2 linked regions of the Bdellovibrio bacteriovorus genome follow. The protein of the gene in region 1 binds, or shares a complex with, the protein of each later gene. Links are inferred from orthologs where the notes say so. Each region holds a gene or a part of one and is shown on either strand. Other genes may lie near its edges.

Region 1 (15,461 bases):
CCGTCGATAACATCTTTGTCTTCGTCGTCGTGTTCGGTTTCTTCTCGGTTCCGGCCAAGTACCAGCACCGCGTGCTGTTCTATGGTATCCTGGGAGCCCTGATCTTCCGTGCGATCTTCATCGCTCTGGGATCAGTCCTGATGCAATACCAGGCTGTGGTTCTGATCTTCGGTGTGTTCCTGATCATCACAGGTGTGAAGATGATGTTTCAGCCGGACAAAGAAGTGGACCCTTCTCAAAACTGGTTGATCAAATGGCTTAAAAAGCACATCCGCGTTGCCGATCGCATGCATGAAGATCACTTCTTCATTAAAGAAAATGGCGTGAAACTGGCAACTCCGCTGTTTATTGCTCTGGTGTTCCTGGAATTCACGGACATCATCTTTGCGGTAGACTCTGTGCCGGCGATCTTCGCTATCACGAAAGAACCTCTGATTGTGTTCACGTCCAACATCTTTGCGATCCTGGGCTTGCGTTCCCTGTACTTCCTGCTGGCGGGCGTGGTTGATAAGTTCCACCTGCTGAAATACGGTCTGGCCCTGACTCTGGTGTTTGTCGGTCTTAAGATGGTATGGCTGAACAAGCTCTTCGGCGGCCACTTCCCGATTGGCATCTCTTTGGGCATCATTTTCGCGTTTATCGGTGGCTCTATTGCCGCTTCCCTGATATTCCCGAAAAAAGAAGCTTAATCCATTAGACAAGCCCCCTCATAACAGCGATCATAGTTATGAGGGGGCTTTATGACCAGACGACTGTTCCTTGCTCTCAACGCTACCGATCCTTTGGCAGACACCTTTCTGCCGACCTTAAAGAAACTCAAAATCAATGCTGATCGCCGTGACATGACCGTGAAGTGGGTCCCGCTGGACAACTACCACGTCACTGTGACGTTTTTGGGTGATCGCCCCGAAGAGGAAGTTCAGAAGGTAGCCGAAGCCCTGGCGAATGTTTGCCAGAACTTTGCGCCGTTTGATCTGAAGATCGAGGATGTCGGTGCCTTTTCAAATGAGCACGATGCCCGGGTTTTGTGGCTGGGTGTGCAAAACAAAAGAAGTCTGAATCAATTCAAGGAAGCTCTGGATCACGAGCTGGTGGAAAAGAATCTGCTGCCGAAAATTGAAGAGCGGCCATTTTCACCGCATCTGACCTTTGGAAGACTTCGCAACCCGCGAAGTGTGAAGGATATGATCTCGCCCTTTAAACGCAAAAGTTTCGGCAAGATTCATGTTACGGAAATCGTTCTGTACGAATCAACACTGCAAGGGGCCTTCCCTGTGTACAAGCCCCTCGCCCGTTGCAAGCTGACCGGAAGCGCCGACCTAGCGGATGCCGTTCCCGAACAAACGAATATAGATATTACTTTCACGTAGGTGAACAGTCACATCACCCCAGTGACCACCGGTTGTGGATGGACTGAAGATCACACGGATCACACACTGCTGCCCCGGCATTAAAATCTGCGGGCAGTTGGTGTCCACGCGATAGGCGAAGGAACCCTGAACGCTGATACCACGAATGAATGTGGAATCAGGGCCATTGGCCGTCAGAATGAAATCCTGGAATCTTGCGGAGTGAACAAATGTGGTTCCGAAGTTGTAGTTAAGATATTGATCCTGAGCTTTCGCCTCTACATTCAGCGGCTGAACAGACACATCTGCCAAAGCCAAGGCTGGAGCTAAAACCAACGCCAAAGACATCAAAAACTTTTTCATAGAATCCCCCTTCTATGACTTAAGTCTGGCAGGGGAACCGAAGCGCGGGCAAACAAAAAGGGAGTCTTTCGACTCCCTTTTTGACGCATTGTAGATTTAAAAAGTCACCAGGCACCTTTTTGAGCGGCTGATCAAAAAGGTTCAGCCGCGGCTTAGATGCCGGCTTTGTGGCGTTCTTCGTCGTCGACGTGAGTCAGGATGCCGCCCTTAAGGTTTGGACGGTATGCCAGATGATTGATGTCGTAGATGAAGTTTGCACCGTTCACGCCTGGAGTCTGCCATTCAGGGCCCAAACGGATTGCATCCACCGGGCAGGCTTCTTCACAGAAACCGCAGAATACGCAGCGAAGAATGTCGATCTCATAGCTGATCGGGAACTTTTCGACTGATGGGTCGTTGTGTTCCGCCGCCGTGATCTTGATACATTCCGCAGGGCAGTTGGTCGCACAAAGCATACAAGCCGTGCAGCGCAAAGAACCGTCTTTTTTAACCGTCAGAACGTGATTCCCTTTGAAACGAGGAGAGTACTCATACTTCTCCTCAGGATAGTTCAGGGTCATCATTTTCTTCTGATTGAACAAGTTCTTCAGCAAGTGCTTCATGGTCGTTGCAAGACCACCCAGAATCCCCGGCAGGAACCACTTGGACTTTTCAGAGTTGTTTTGCATTACGCTCATAGGCTACCTCTTCTGAACACGAACTCATTCTTTTTACGAGCTTCCAAAGTCACCTGATCTTCACGCTGGTTGTTCGGCATGAACGTCGCGTTCACCGCAGGGATCGCCAGGTTCTTGCCAACCATCAACAGCGCCGCTTCAGTCAATGTCAGTGCTTCGGAAACAATCGTCGTCGCTTTTTTGAACTTCTGCTCAAGACCTGCGTGGTTGATGAACGTGCCGTCTTTCTCAACAAATGTTTTTGTCGGGATCAACCATACGTTGCCAGTCAACGCCATCAAAGCATCCTGTTTGGTCGCCTGCAGCCAGATCAGGTTGGAAGCTTTGGAAAGCTCTTTCACGCGATCTGCGAAGTCAGGGAACGCATTCATGTTCTCCGGGCCAGCCACCACAACAGTTTTGATCGCTCCGGAATTCAAACCGGAAGTCAGATCCGCCCAAGTCGCTGTGATTCCGTGTTTTTCCAGAACTTTCAGCAGGCCTTTGGTGTTCGGGTTTTTATCCCCGCGCAACAGCAATCCATCGAAGCTTTCGAAGGATTCCTTGTTGTTGATCCAGAAGAAGACTTTCTTGGTTTTGAACTCGTTCACGAACGAGGAAACGATCGCATCGAACTCTTCCACCGTGTACTGAGCAGTCAGAACCAGTGCCAAAGAATCACCTTGAGAGTTTTTCAGAACCTCATTGGCATTCTTCGCCGCCGCCCCTGCTGTCATCTCTGTCCAGCCGGAAGCATTGCGAACCTGCGCCTTCAACAGACGGTGTTCACGGTTGACGAACTTGTAGATGTCACGACCTTCATCGCACATCCAGTGACCGTTCACCTGCTCATTGTAAACAGGCTTCACACGGAAGAAACCTTCCTTATTATAGAAGACTTTTACGTTACAGCCGGTAGAGCAGCCATTACATACAGTTTCAGCATCTTTTAGATACCAAACGCGCTGACGGAAACGGAAGTCTTTGGAAGTCAACGCACCCACCGGGCAGATGTCGACAGTGTTCAAAGAGTATTTGTTGTCCAAAGGCATGCCATCGTGAGTGCCGATTTCAGTACGGTCACCACGGTTGAACAGGCCCAGTTCGTTGGTTTTGGATACTTCCTCAGTGAAACGAACACAGCGGGAGCAAAGGATGCAACGCTCGGAATCCAGAACAACTGTCGGACCCAGGTCTACAACCTTGTGTTTCTTTTGCTTGTGTTCGGCCATTTCAGGATCGTACTTGCCGTATTCCATGTACTGATCCTGCAGACCGCACTCCCCTGCCTGATCGCAGATAGGGCAATCCAGCGGGTGATTGATCAAGTGGAAGTCCAAGCCCCACTTCACAGCGTCTTTTACTTTTTCAGACGTGTTGTTGATCTTCATGCCCTCAGTAACCATGGTGTTACATGCGATCTGAACGCGTGGATTTCCTTCGATCTCCACCATGCAAAGACGACAAACACCAGCCACGGACAATCCCGGGTGCCAGCAATAGTGAGCGATACGATCGCCAGACTGTTGCATCGCCTCGATGATCGACGTGCCTTCCTTTACTTCGACTTCTTTGCCATTAATGGTGCATTTCGGCATATGTCGTTCCTTTTACTTTCGAACGTCCTTCACGGACATAGAATTCAAATTCATCTCTAAACTTAGTTACGAAGCTCAATACCGGCAAAGCCGCTGCATCAGAAAGCGCGCAGATGGTTTTACCTTTCATGTTGTCAGCAACTTTGATCAACAAGTCGATGTCCTGCAAACGGCCGCGGCCTTCCAGGATCGAATGAAGAACTTTGTTCAGCCAGCCTGTACCTTCACGGCAAGGCGTGCACTGACCGCAGGATTCGTGAGCATAGAAGTGAGTCAAAACACCCAGCATATCAACCATGCACTGGGAATCATCGATCACGATCACCGCACCGGAACCAAGCATTGTGCCCAGACCCGCCAGGGATTCGTAATCCAAGTTTGCTTTCGCCACTTCTTCAGCCGTCAAAACCGGAGCGGAAGAACCACCCGGGATAACTGCTTTCAGTTTGCGGCCCGGCTTCATACCGCCGCCCTCTTTCATGATCAGATCCATCAACGGATAACCCAGCGGAACTTCAAAGTTGCCTGGAGTCATCACGTTACCGGACAAAGAGAACAGCTTGGTACCAGCGGATTTCTCCGTACCGTGTTTGCGGTAAGTCTGAGCGCCGTCCTTAATGATATAAGTCACAGCCGCCAGAGTTTCCACGTTGTTCACGATGGTTGGCTTTCTCAGGTAACCCTGAACTGCCGGGAATGGCGGTTTCAATTTTGGCTGGCCTTTCAGACCTTCCAAAGAAGAGATCATGCCTGTTTCCTCACCGCAGATATAAGCACCGGCACCGCGGTACACATCCAGATCGAAATCAAAACCGGAACCCAGGATGTTTTTACCCAGAAGACCGGCAGCATAAGCCTCTTTGATCGCCTTGTTCAGGCATTCAATCGGGAATACGTACTCACCACGAACGTAGATGTAACCTTTGTTGGAACCGATCGCGAAAGCAGAGATGATCATGCCTTCGATCAATTGATGTGGAGCACGCTCCATCATCATACGGTCTTTGAAAGTCCCTGGCTCGCCTTCATCGGCGTTGCACAGAAGATAGCGTGGCTCGCCGTTTTTCGGCAAAAAGCCCCATTTCATACCCGTTGGGAAACCCGCACCACCACGACCGCGCAGACCGGAAGCTTTCACTTCATCAATGATGGCTTGAGGTTGCATTTTGAAGGCTTTGTGAAGAGTTTCGTAACCACCCTTGGCTTTGTAGCCCGCCAAAGTTTGATATTCAGGCAGGTGGTAGAATTCTGTAAGCACTTTTACTTCAGACATTATTTCATACCTCTCAACAGATTCATCGCTGTCTCTGGAGTCAGCTTTTCGTGGTAGGTGTCATTCACCTGCATCATCGGCGCAGTTCCGCAGGAACCAAGGCACTCTACCTTGGAAACTGTGAAGCGGCCGTCAGCAGTGACTTCATTGTATTTTACACCCAGTTCATGGCAGATGTGGCTTGCCATCTCACGGCCGCCTTCAAGCGCGCAGGAGATGTTCGTGCAAACCTGCACGTGGTATTTGCCCACGGGCTTCTGGTTGAACATGGTGTAGAATTTGAACACTTCATTGATACGTGCTTCCGGAATATCCATAACCTGGGACAGATGACGGATAATGTCCGGCGTGATGAAGCCGTTATTTTCTTTTTGAGCAATATAAAGGCTTGGAATAATAGCGGACTCTTTCGCCTCGTAGCGAGCCAGTTCACTTTTTACTGCAGCCAAGCCAGAATCAGACAATTTAAACATCGTTGTTTCCTCTAGCGGTCCAATTCGCCGGCAATAAGGTTCATGGAGGCAACCGTTGCGATCGCATCGGCCAGCATCGCGCCCTTAACCACAGTCGGGAAAGACTGGTAGATCGCAAAGCAAGGTGGACGAACTTTCAAACGGTAAGGATTCGCGGAACCATCGCTGACCAGATAGAAGCCCAACTCACCGTTGGCCGCCTCTGTCGCATCGTAAACTTCACCCACTGGTGGGCGAAGACCCTTGATGATCAGCATGAAGTGATTCATCAAACCTTCGATGTTGCCGTAAACGTCTTTTTTCTCTGGAAGAACGATGCCTTTGTCGCGGATTGTGTAATCGCCACCAGGAACGTTTTTGCAGACTTGTTCAATGATACGAACGGACTGACGCATTTCCTCGAAACGAACCAGGTAACGGTCATAGATGTCACCGTTGGTTCCCACTGGAACATCAAAGTCCAAAGCGTCGTAACCATAGTATGGCTGCGCTTTGCGCAGATCCAGATTCACACCGCAGGCACGAAGCATTGGACCTGTATAGCCCCACTGAATCGCATCCTGAGCAGACACCGGACATACGTTTTTAGTACGCTGGATGAAGATTTTGTTGTCGATAACCATCGCCGCCATTTCGTCAGTGCCCTTGCGGATTTCTTTGCAAAGAGCCACGACTTCATCGAACCAGCCTTCCGGCGCATCCTGAGCCATACCACCGATACGGGTCATGGACACTGTCAGACGGGCACCGCAAAGTTTCTCGAACAGGCCGTAAACTTTTTCACGCATACCGAACATATAGAAGAAGCTGGTCAAAGCCCCCAAGTCCATCGCACCGGTACCGATTGCGATCGTGTGATCGATGATACGGGAAAGTTCAGCCAGGATCACACGCATCGCCTGAGCTTTTGGCGGGATTTCCACGCCCAAAAGTCTTTCAACCGCTTTGCAGTAACCGATGTTGTTCATCGGAGCAGAACAGTAGTTCAGACGGTCGGTGTAAGGGATCACCTGATTGTACGGGTGAGTTTCCGCCATTTTTTCGAAGCAGCGGTGCAGGTAACCGATCTCGTTGTTGCAACGGATGATTGTCTCGCCGTCCATTTCAGCCATCACACGCAAAGTTCCGTGCATCGCTGTATGGGAAGGACCGATGTTCAATGGAAGATATTTGTCATTCAATACGTCGCCTGGTGAACCCGGCTCGTTGTTGAAATGAATCGGCAGGGAGTTTGTGCACGCCTGCTGGTTGTTCGCATCGTAGTCCTTGCGCAAAGGGTGACCGACGAACTGGTGGTGAGTCAGGATTTTGCGCAGGTTCGGGTGACCGTCAAAGATGATACCGAACATGTCGTACGCTTCGCGCTCGAACCAGTCCGCACCACGGTAAGCAGGAATTGCAGTACCAATGGACTCGCCCTCGCCCACTTGCGCTTTGATGCGCAGACGGGAGGAATCCTTGGAGTTGAACAGGTTGTAGACAACGTCAAAACGCTTTTCACGGCTTGGATAATCCGCACCGCACACGTCCATCAGGAAGTCGAACTGGCCGCTTTCACGAAGGAACAACAAAAGCGCCGGAGCGTCTTCTTTAGGAACTTCGATCACGTCATCGCCGACAGCGTGGGTGAACTTGAAGTTCTCAATTTTAAATTTGCCAGCCAGAAGCTGTTTCAGATTTTCAAGCTTGTTCATATGGGCTCTTCCAGTTGTCTTTCCAAGGGCGTGGTTGATTTGTCGCGATCATACGCTGCAAAGCCATGATACCGTCCATCACCGCCTCTGGTGTTGGAGGGCAGCCAGGAATGTAAACGTCGACAGGGATGACTTTATCAACGCCCTGAAGAACGTGGTAAGCACGATAGAAACCACCGGAGCTTGCACAAGCACCCATGGACAACACGTACTTAGGTTCCAGCATCTGCTGATAGATACGCACGATCACCGGAGCCATTTTCTCGGTGATGGTTCCCGCAACGACAAGCAAGTCCGCCTGACGTGGAGAGAAGCGCGCCACTTCCGCACCGAAACGAGCCAAGTCATACTTGGGACCCATCACGGACATGAACTCGATACCGCAGCAAGCAGTACCGTACGGCATTGGCCACAGAGAGTTTTTTCTTCCCCACGCAACAATAGCATCAAGCTTTGACGTGAAAGCAAAACCTCGCGACATATCATCTACAGCTTGGGTTCCGGTCATCCCATCGTGAGATACCAAACCCTGCACTTGTTCATTGTGCATAAATACACCTCTGCAATTTCATTTAGCTATCATTAAGTAGTTACTGAAAAACCGTAATCCTGACAACTAGATATATATATTGGCGGCCCTCGCCGTTTTCTTCAACGCACCTTTCCAAAGCAGGCCAAATGAAATTGATTCTCCTGTCGTTTAACCACAAACTTTAGGGAGCTTAAACAATAGGAGAAAACCCACATGAAGAAGATGGCACTGTACGTTGCTTCTGCCATTCTTGCTTTGTCCGGAGTGGCATCTGCCAACTCCCAAAAGCAAGATTTGCTTATTAAACTGGCACCTGGCTTCGTTGAATTGGAAATTCAGGGCGCAAAAGTCGAAAAATTGAGCGAATCCTGGGTTCGCGTTCAAGCTCCCCGCCGCATGAGCCTTCAATCTTTGGAAAAAAATCCGGCCATCGAGTACGTTCAGCCGAACTACAAAATCTCTCTTTTGGAAGATTATAAAATCGAAGACCCTCTTCGCCGTGCCGCTTTGGCAAAAATGCTTTCAAGAAATCCTCAGCTTCGCGCAGCCGCTCGCCAGGACAATCCGGCGATCCCTGACGCTCCGCAACCAACAACCGGCGCAGATCCTTTGTTCTCCAAACAGTGGGGCATGCTGGATATCGGCGTAGTTGACGGCTGGAAAGTGACAAAAGGCAATCCGGAAATGATCGTGGCGGTTATCGACACAGGTGTCGACTACACACACGAAGACCTTCTGCCAAATCTTTGGAGAAACGCTGGCGAAATCCCGGACAACGGCATCGACGATGACGGCAACGGTTACATCGACGACGTGATCGGCTGGGATTTTGTGACCAACGACAACAAACCTTATGACCTTGCCGTGGATTCTTTGGACGGCCTGTTCAAAGGTGGCAACCCAGGTCACGGCACTCACTGTGCGGGTAACGTGGCGGCTCGTGGTGACAATGGCAAAGGTATTGCGGGCGTGGCACCGAACGTGAAAATCATGTCTTTGCGTTTCATCGGCATGACGGGCGGCGGAACCACAGCTGATGCGATCAAATCCATCCGCTATGCTGTTGATAACGGCGCGAAAATCATGAACAACTCGTGGGGTTCTGAAGGTGAAGAGCCAGGCGCTCCTGAAAATCAGGCATTGCGTGATGCTGTTCAATACGCTCAGGACAAAGGTGTTCTGTTCATCGCAGCGGCGGGCAACGGGCACAAAGGTGTGGGCTATGACAACGACACGGACAAGCTTCCGGCTTACCCTGCGTCTTATGATCACGACATCATCATCTCTGTGGCGGCATTGGATTCCAACGACCGTCTGGGTTCATTCTCCAACTGGGGTCAAAAATCTGTGGATATCGGCGCGCCGGGCGTGAAGGTTTATTCCACAACCGTAGCACAAAGCTACAGCGACACTGTTATCGATAAATTTGGCTTCAAAGCAACTTGGGATGGCACGTCCATGGCGGCGCCTCACGTTGCGGGTGCCGCGGCTCTTTACTGGTCTGCTCACCCGGAAAAATCCTGGCAGGATGTGAAAGCGGCGATCATCGGATCTGCTCGTAAGATCAATGCTCTTGACCGCAAATCCGTGTCAGGCGGCAAGCTTGATGTGAAAGCTTTGATGAGCTACTAAGTTCTGAACTTCAAAGCCCGGTGCCGACAAAGCACCGGGCTTTTTTTTGCCCAAAATCTGTCGCCGCACAATATTCCTTGAGCTTCTGTTTTTATCTTAAAAACTTTCTGCTTCTTAATTTGTAAATCTTCTTTCGATCAAAAACAGTTAATGAATACCGTCTCCATCCCGGAGCACCTATTTAAGAACAATCGAAAGGATCACGTATGCGCGCGCTGCTCTTGTCTTTCATGGCCACATCTTTGGTATCCACCTCTGCCCTTGCCGCGAAATTTGATGTCGACAAGGCTCACACCAACGTTTCCTTCACAGCTCCGCACCTGATGGTTTCAAAAGTCAAAGGCCGTTTCGACCAGGTCAGTGGCAGTTTCGAGTTCGATGAAAAGTCCATGAAGTTAAGTGACATCAATGTGACCATCAAAACCGATTCAATTAACACCAATGAAGCCGATCGCGACAAACACATGCGCAGTCCGGACTTCTTTGATGTGGCAAAGTACCCGGAAATGACTTTTAAATCCACCAACGTCAAATACGACAAGAACAAACCCGACAAAGTCGAAGGTGACCTGACCATTCGCGGGATCACCAAGAAAGTCACCCTGGATGTTGATTACAACGGCGCAGTCACCGACCCCTGGGGCAATCGCGTTGTCACCTTTGAAGCCGAAGGCGAAGTCAACCGCAAGGACTTCGGGCTGAACTGGAACAAGGCCATGGACAAGGGCGGATTTGTTGTCGGTGACAAGATCAAAATCGAAATCGATGGCGAAGCCAAAGTCGCAGCAGTTCCAGCAGCTCCAAAAAAATAGAGGACGTCATGCAAAATTCCAGCTTCTCCCACAAGGTGGGCATGGGCCTGCGGGCCCCGCATTTTTCTTATCTTGAACAGCGCCCCTCCACCGAGGTGGCGTGGTTCGAGGCGCAGACTGAAACCTACATTCATACCCACGGACGCTCGCTGGAGATGCTGCAAACCATCCGCCAGGACTATCCCGTCGCTCTGCATGGGATTTCCATGAACATCGGTGCGCCCGAGGGCATTCGCGTGGATTACCTGCAGGGACTGCGCGAACTGATTGAACGTGTGGAACCATTCATTGTTTCAGATCACATGTCATGGAATTCGATCTCAGGTCAGAATTTTCACAACCTGCTGCCAATACCTTTTACGGAAGACAGCCTGCAGACACTGGTGAACAACATCGATTTTGTGCAGAACTTCCTGCGCCGGGCATTGGTGCTTGAAAATATTTCGACTTATATCAGCTATCATCACAGCCACATGAATGAATGGGACTTTATCTCGGAAGTCAGCAAGCGTTCCGGCTGCGCGCTGTTACTTGATGTGAACAACATCTATGTGAACTCCCGCAATCACGGCTTTGACCCAAAATACTTTATCAACCACATTCCACTGGACCGTGTGGCGCAAATTCACCTGTCCGGCCCGAGCGATTATGGTGACTTCCTGTATGACACTCACTCTCAGGAAATTCCGGCGCAAGTTTGGGATCTGTTTAAAATGCTGGCGCCCCAGGTTCGTCACCTGCCGGTACTGATTGAACGGGACGATGACATACCGGATTTCCGTGAACTCGAAGTTGAAGTGATGAAGGCCGCTTACATTCTGGAGAATTCCTATGAAACTGAGCGAACTACAGAGTCTGTTTAAAAGAAACATCCTGGCTCCCGAAGCAGATCCGCAGCATCTGGCGTATCTGAAACCCGCCGGAAAGCTCAGCCTTGAGCAGGCCTTTCAGATCTATCACCGCACCTATGTGGCACGTCTGACTGAGGCTTTGCGCACGACCTATCCGGCCGTGGCCTGGGTCCTGGGTGACAACTTCTTCAATGAGCTGTGCCGAAAGTACATCGAAGCCCAGCCGTCCGTGGCCTATAATCTGGCGGACTATGGCGAAGCTTTTTCCGGGTTCATTCAGGAAACCTCCACCGCCAAAGGCATTCCTTTCTTGCCGGACCTGGCAAAATTTGAATGGATCCATAAAGAAGTGCAACACGCGGCAACCCCGGAGCCGCTGCCGGTTGAAACTATTCAGGAACTGCTGAATTCGGATGATGTGAAGATGCACATGATTGATGCGATGGAGATTTTTGAAAGCGAGTATGCGGTCTATGATATCTGGGAGCATCGCTTCGAACCGGCTTATATGTTTGAGGGTGTGAACTGGAACACCCCCCAAAGTCTTATGATTCACAAGAAACAAAAAAAGGTGCTGGTGCAGGAACTGCAACCCGTGGAGGCGCAGATTCTGCGCGCTCTGGCCAGCGGGCGCACGGTCGCTGAAGCCCTGACCCCGCATGCAAATTCATTAAGCCCTGAAAGAATCGCCCAGCTTTTTGAAATGATGATGAAAGCCGGGATCATTGAGGATGTGATGTCGGTAGAGGCCTACTAAGAGGCCTTACCGATCACTTCTGTAGCCATACTGTGCACCATGTGCTGAAGCGTGTTGGCCTGAGCGGACATTTCCTCGGAGGTGGCTGCTGTTTCCTCTGCCGCCGCCGAGAAGGCTTGCGTCTGGCGCTCCAAAGAACCCATAGCTTCGTGAATGGCACGGATGCCTTCAGACTGATGCGTGGTGGTTTCTGAAATTTCCTGATTCAACACATTCACTTTTTGCACCGAGCTGACAATGCCATCAAGCACGCGGTCACTGCGTTCTGCAAGCTCCAAGGACACTTGGGTTTGCGTCACACTGCTGGTGATAACGGATTTTACTTCTTTTGCGGCTTGCGCCGACTTCAGCGCCAGACTGCGCACGGCTTCTGCCACGACGGCAAAACCTTTCCCCTGCTCTCCGGCCCGGGCCGCCTCGACCGCCGCATTCAGCGCCAGCAGATTCGTCTGGAAAGCGATATCATCAATGATGTCCATCGCCGAGGTGATTTCACCGGAAATCTTGGACATGACGTTGATGGATTCAATCAGTTTTTTCACTTCCATAGCCCCTTGGGAAGCTCCGCTTTCAGAGCTTCTTGCCAGATCGGCCGCCGCACGGGCTCTTTCCTGATTGGCCTGAACAATATCATTCAGATTTTTGATTGAACCCATGGTCTCTTCGATACGCGCTGCAGACTCCACCGCCCCTTGCGCGACGTTTTGTCCTGCGCTGGAAAGCATATTGGACGCCTCCAGCACTTGTTGGCTGGCATCGTTGGTATCATTCACCGTGCGCGCCAGGAAGTTCATCAAACGGCTGGCAAAGACAAAGAACAAGGCAAACGCCACAGCAAAGGCAAGGGTGAAGCCAATCAGAACTTTATTTCGGAAGTTTCCGATGGCCGTTTCCACGTCATCGACGTAAACGCCACTGCCCACGATCCATTGCCACGGTTTGAAATTGCGAACGAAGCTGATCTTGGGTTCCGGATTCGGAGACCCCGGCTTCGGCCACAGATAAGGAACAAAACCCTCACCTTCCGCAGTCTTTCCTTTTTCAGCAAAGGCCACGAACAAATGGAAACCATTGGGGTCTTTAAAACCTGAAAGGTCCTTGCCGTTCAATTCCGGTTTGATCGGATGCATAAGCATGGTCGGATGAAGATCGTTGATCCAGAAGTACTCGTTACCGCTGTAGCGAAGTTTTGCCACCGCTGCCAGCGCCTGCTTCTTGGCTTCATCTTCTGTCAGAATTTTTTGCTGATACTGATCGTGATAAAATTCCAGCACTTTGGTGGCGATATCGACTGTGGCGCGAATCGCCACGCGGCGGTCTTCGTACATGTTCTCACGCACCAGCGGAAGCACATAGAAAAGAACAATCGCCCACAGGGGAATCATCGCGCCGATAAGCAGTGCCAGCGTCTTGTAGCGATAACTGCGAGTCTTCCAGAGTTTATTCCACATAATCCGATCCCCCTAGGGTTGAAGTCGTAGGGAATTATCGGATTCGCTTCAGGATACTGAATATCACAGATGTTATTGCGAGGAAGTTTATCCTAAGTGTCTCATTTTAATCCACGCCCCCACCTTCGCCGGGGTTGCGTCGTGTGTTCACTCCCGGAGGCAACAGCTCGTCCCCCATCAAAGACTGCTCCGAAGGGTAACGGCGGGAATACCCAATCAGGTCCTTGTGATAGGAAAACAAAATGCTTCCGTTCTGCAAAAGATTGATCAGGTACTGCACATACTCTAACCCTACGGCAAAACAACCCTCGCTCCAGCCCAGGCGCCGGTTGCGGGCGATGAATTCCTCACTGACATAACTGGCCCCGTGCAAAACAATCTGGCGCAAGCGCGAATTATTATTCGAACGATCTATACCGTCCAGATACAGTGACAAGCCGTTCTTGGGACTGTTGTAAGTTCCTTTGGCGAAATAAAACCCCAAAGAGCTCTTCCAGGAGTCCGGCAGATTGGAAAAGCTTCGTGTTTCCAGAATCCCCGAACGAATACCATGAGCGACATGGAATTTCTGCACCATCCCCGTGCGCAGATCCAGCAGATGCAGGCGTTTTTCCGTGCTGGGACGGGAATAGTCCACCAACACCGCATAATCAGTATTGGGAATACGGCCTTCATTATAGTCAAACATACGGAAGATCAGATCCAGTGGTTCACGGGGAACGGATTGTTCCAACAGGACATCAAACAGAAAACGACCGTTGGCTGCTCTGCGATTGAACATGGATTCCGCCATGCTGACAGAGGCAGATAGCAGTAAAAACAACGCCACTAAGTATTGGTATATTCGTGATGCGCAATTCATTCCCCCACTCTCAAGGGAGATGGGCGCATCCGCAAATTAAGAATCGGAAAGGTCAGAGTTACGGCCAGGGAATGTACGGAACATCCTGACAGACGATTGGCAAACCCGCCGCTTGCAAAGGTGCAGCAACTTCATCAATCTCGGCCGAGTCATCCAAAAGCATGATGTGAGATCTCAAAACTGTACGCGACAGGAACTCACTCGACACTTTATTTTTGGCTTTTGATTTTTGTGCGTGCACCGGGGTCAGGGCCGCCATGCGACGTACTGATTCCAGAATGTGTTTTACCATGCAGTTGTAGCGCGGCTTCTGATCCAGATCGACGATCTGTTTATCTGCATACTCAGCCAGTTGCTGGTAAGCCTTGGCTTTGTACAGCTCCAGCAGACGGGACTTGATACCCGCGATATCCGGACGGCGATAGTTGTGCAAAGAATCCGGGCCTTCAGGGTTTTGCGCCTGGAACTTCGGGGTTTCCGACATCGAGATAAAGTCCTGACAAAGAATTGGAATTCCCGCCGCCTGATAAGGAGCCGCCCACGCATCTGCAAACGGAACGGCCACAGACAGCTTTCGTTCCATCCAGATCAACTTGTCTGAAACCGCCTTGGACTTGCCGTCGGAAAGATTCATATACAGGGGCTTGCGCTCTTTATTCAGAACCAGGGCTTCGTGAATATGCTCAGACAGGCAGGGGCGCACGTCTTTCAGACCCGCCCAGGACAGGGCCGGCACCGCAAAAACCGCAAAGCTGAATAGAATCACAGACAAAGACTTCATGAGCTCGTTATACCATACCCCGCAAACGACCCGCCCCCCGGGCTCCGGGCCCCTGTAAATAAACCTCGACTGTCCAGAAATTGGTCACCGGTCCTTAACAAATCCCGGGGCATCTTCTAACCTTAAATGAATGCCTGGTTTGCGTTTTTTCATTCTTATCTTTGCTTTATGGACTGCCTCCGTGGCCCAGGCCGACTTTTCGGATTGTTATCTGATCAACGAATGCAGCAAATTCCGGCGGGACCCCGCCAGTCCCGCCCCGGGCGGCAGCCAGATTAAAATCAACCCGTCCGCTGTCCCAACTGAAAAAGGTCTGGGTCTGGAAGCCATCTATTTCAACCCTTCGGCAGACTTTTCGATTGTTCGGGGCAATGGCA
Region 2 (2,882 bases), 760 kb from region 1 along the record:
GGAAACCAACGAAAGGAGCCAGAATCAGGACTGCCATTAATAGAGAATGATTCACAGCTTATCCCCTATCCTTTCAAGTGCTCAAAGAAGCGGATGTTCACTTCGTTGAATCGTTTAAAGATGGATACTGCCAGCGCCAGACCCACCGCCGCTTCCGCAGCTGCGATAGTCATAACGAAGAACACCATGATGTGACCGTCCAGCAGGCCCAGATATTTACTGAAAGCCACGAAAGTCAGATTCACAGAGTTCAGCATCAACTCGATGGACATCAAAAGAACGATCACGTTACGGCGAAGAAGAACGCCCGCCATACCCATAACAAACAAAAGTGCAGCCAGAACCAAGTAATGAGTCAGGCCGATATTATTGATGAACTCAGTGTTCATGTGTTCCACCTTTACTGCGTGCCAAAGCAACGGCACCCACTGCAATTACCAGAAGAAGAACGCCCAAAGCCTCAAATCCGAAGATGTATTTGGTGAACAGGATGTGCCCCAAAGCTTTGGTGGTTTCCATGCCTGTACCCACAAGCACCGGATTGTCTGTGGTTTTTTCACCCATCAGATTCACGGACATTGCGATCGCACCGACTACCAGGCCTGCAAACAGACCGACCGAGGCGATTTTAACCACACCCGTGAACTTGCCGCGGGTGAAGGCCTGAATGTCTTTTTTCAAGTCGAAGAGCATGATCACCATGGTGAACAAAACCATGACCGCGCCGGCATAAACGATCAATTGAACACCCGCAATGAAGAAGGCGTTCAAAGTAACGAACAAGGCAGAGATACCCACCATGGTCATTGCCAGGCACAAAGCGGAGTAAATCGGATTGGACATCAAAATGACACCAAGGCCGGAGGCCAGGGTGACAAACGCTAGAAACCAGAAAAGAAATGCATCTGCTGTCATTTTAACTCCTTACAAAGATGCGATGTAGATCACAAAGGCTGTGATAATGGTGTTTGCCAAAGCCCAAGGAAGCATCGTCTTCCAGCCCAGATCCATCAACTGATCGTAACGGAAACGAGGCAAAGTCCAACGAACCCAGATGAAGACCCACATGAAGAATCCAAACTTGATGTTGAACACCAGGAAGTGGATCAGCGCAACCAGGGCACTTGCCCAGCCGGCTGTGGAAGCAACACCTGCCGCCCATTCATTCAGTTCAGCCACAGAAACGTAAGGAATCGTGTAACCACCGAAGAAGAACAGAACCATCAGACCGGAAGCGATCATCATGTGACCGTATTCCCCGATGAAGAACATGTTGAATTTGAAACCGCCGTACTCAGTGTGGAAACCACCGACCAGCTCGGACTCACCCTCCGCCAAGTCAAATGGCAGACGGTTGGATTCTGCAAACGCAGCCGAGAAGAACAACAAAGCGCCCACCGGTTGATAGAAGATACCCCAGTTCGGCAACCAGTTTGCGGTGATCGTGTGACCCAGGAAAGAGAACGCCAAAGGACCCTGCTGCGCCAAAGTCATTTCAGTCAGGTTGAACGTGCCATAAAGCATGATCACACCCACGATGGAAAGACCCAAAGCCAGTTCGTAAGAGATCGTTTGAGCGGAAGCACGAAGCGCACCCATCAAAGTGTACTTGTTGCCGGAACCCCAGCCCGCCATCAAAACCGTGTAAGCAGCCAAAGAGCTGACACCCAGGATGAAGACGATGCCCACGCCGATATCATAACCCTGAACCAGGAAAGTGTAAGGACCCCAAGTGGAGCCGAACAGTTCGAATGTTCCAACCTGAATCGGAGAAGAAAGCGGGATCGCAGAGAAAGCGATTGTACCCGGAATCAAAGCAAACACCGGAGCTGCGTAGTACAGGAACGGCTTTGCAGTTTGCGGCATGAAGTTTTCCTTGTTCAGGAACTTCACCGCATCGGCAAGAAGCTGCACCAGACCCAGCGGACCCACGCGGTTCGGACCCAGACGATCCTGAATGAATGCGGAGCCACGGCGCTCAAGCCAAACCAAAATAGGCACTGCTTGAACCATCATCAGGAAGATGACGACCAGTTTTAAACCGTTGACGGTTATCTCGAAAATATCTTTACCCATTCCCATCGCTTAGTCCCATTCCAAAGCTTTAGATTTAACTTCCCAGAACAGCCCGAAGATGAAGATCGCGATGAAAATCATCATGGAAACGAAGACAAATGTGCCTCCGCCTGTCGCGATGAATTCACGGAATGAAATCGCCCAAGGGTACATGAAGATAATCTCGATATCGAAAAGGATGAACAGGATCGCTGTCAGATAGTACTTAACAGAAATCTTTGTTTCCTTTTTCTCAATACCAGGAATACCGCACTCGTAAGGCTCGTACTTCACAGGGTTGTATACCGGTTTTGTCCCAGTAATGTTGGCAGCAAGCCAAACTAAAAAGGCTCCAAAAAGAGCAATGAAAATGACGATGAATATGACTCCACCGAGTGGCACTAGTCCCTCCAAAGTTGTCGTTATTATTTGGATTTCAATTAGTTATATATGTGTCGTCTTTGAAAACCAAGAAATATGAATGGAAACAAGGCGATAAGCGTGGCAAGATGAGCCCACCAAATGAAAGCCGAAAGCACTCACACAAGACTCGAATCCATCCTGGAAAGAGCCTTTGAAACAACTCGCGGAAAGATTCAAGTCACCGGGGCGGCGTCTCCGCTGGCGCTTGCTTACTTTTTGTCGCAGACTTACTCCAAAAAAATCAACGGCTTGCCGCATCTTGTTGTGACTGGCAGTCATCGTGAAGCGGTGACCTTGCAAGCCTTGCTGGAGTTCTTCGACCCAAGTCGTCAAAGTCATATTCTGCCCGCTTTCGATGTTTCCCCGTATTCCGGTCTTTATCCGAACACTCAAGTTGTCGCCGA

What was found.
Region 2: the proteins of B9G79_RS03930 (region 1) and B9G79_RS00265 are in contact, whole or in part, in a crystal structure (PDB 6Y11), measured with the Thermus thermophilus proteins. The link is inferred for Bdellovibrio bacteriovorus from one-to-one orthologs. Residues at the interface, in WP_096411117.1 of Thermus thermophilus: Arg16, Glu17, Gly18, Leu24, Leu27, Val28, Trp30, Gly31, Arg32, Asn34, Ser35, Trp37, Thr54, Asp55, Ala56, Asp59, Ala61, Arg62, Phe63, Gly64, Glu66, Val67, Phe68, Arg69, Ala70, Ser71, Arg73, Gln74, Ala75, Asp76; in WP_096411122.1 of Thermus thermophilus: Arg36, Val44, Arg45, Met46, Gly47, Pro48, Asn49, Arg50, Val51, Leu57, Gln58, Ala61, Asp62, Ile64, Lys65, Ile67, Phe68, Lys69, Glu70, Ile72, Val74, Glu223, Ala224, Glu225, His233, Thr234, Glu235, Tyr236, Ser237, Trp241.

Annotation. Positions count from the first base shown.
Region 1 is NZ_CP020946.1:801,291-816,751, reverse strand. Bases 6,154-8,916 are described here. They hold B9G79_RS03930 (NADH-quinone oxidoreductase subunit B), read right to left. Parts: upstream 7,915-8,916; coding sequence 7,393-7,914; downstream 6,154-7,392. Other genes in these bases: B9G79_RS03925 (S8 family peptidase), read left to right, coding at 8,152-8,916; nuoD (NADH dehydrogenase (quinone) subunit D), read right to left, coding at 6,154-7,406. Outside these bases: B9G79_RS03970 (TerC family protein), read left to right, coding at 1-689; thpR (RNA 2',3'-cyclic phosphodiesterase), read left to right, coding at 741-1,370; B9G79_RS03960 (Ig-like domain-containing protein), read right to left, coding at 1,320-1,712; B9G79_RS03955 (NuoI/complex I 23 kDa subunit family protein), read right to left, coding at 1,865-2,389; B9G79_RS03950 (2Fe-2S iron-sulfur cluster-binding protein), read right to left, coding at 2,386-3,966; NADH-quinone oxidoreductase subunit NuoF, read right to left, coding at 3,947-5,239; B9G79_RS03940 (complex I 24 kDa subunit family protein), read right to left, coding at 5,239-5,712; more of nuoD, read right to left, coding at 5,724-6,153; more of B9G79_RS03925, read left to right, coding at 8,917-9,570; B9G79_RS03920 (YceI family protein), read left to right, coding at 9,777-10,382; bufB (MNIO family bufferin maturase), read left to right, coding at 10,391-11,245; B9G79_RS03910 (HvfC/BufC N-terminal domain-containing protein), read left to right, coding at 11,214-11,990; B9G79_RS03905 (cache domain-containing protein), read right to left, coding at 11,987-13,441; B9G79_RS03900 (murein L,D-transpeptidase catalytic domain family protein), read right to left, coding at 13,548-14,222; B9G79_RS03895 (hypothetical protein), read right to left, coding at 14,362-15,084; B9G79_RS03890 (hypothetical protein), read left to right, coding at 15,215-15,461. UniProt on the Escherichia coli protein: NDH-1 shuttles electrons from NADH, via FMN and iron-sulfur (Fe-S) centers, to quinones in the respiratory chain. The immediate electron acceptor for the enzyme in this species is ubiquinone.
Region 2 is NZ_CP020946.1:51,288-54,169, reverse strand. It holds B9G79_RS00265 (complex I subunit 1/NuoH family protein), read right to left. Parts: upstream 2,077-2,882; coding sequence 925-2,076; downstream 1-924. Other genes in the region: mfd (transcription-repair coupling factor), read left to right, coding at 2,578-2,882; B9G79_RS00260 (NADH-quinone oxidoreductase subunit A), read right to left, coding at 2,086-2,349; B9G79_RS00270 (NADH-quinone oxidoreductase subunit J), read right to left, coding at 379-915; nuoK (NADH-quinone oxidoreductase subunit NuoK), read right to left, coding at 66-389; nuoL (NADH-quinone oxidoreductase subunit L), read right to left, coding at 1-37. UniProt on the Escherichia coli protein: NDH-1 shuttles electrons from NADH, via FMN and iron-sulfur (Fe-S) centers, to quinones in the respiratory chain. The immediate electron acceptor for the enzyme in this species is believed to be ubiquinone.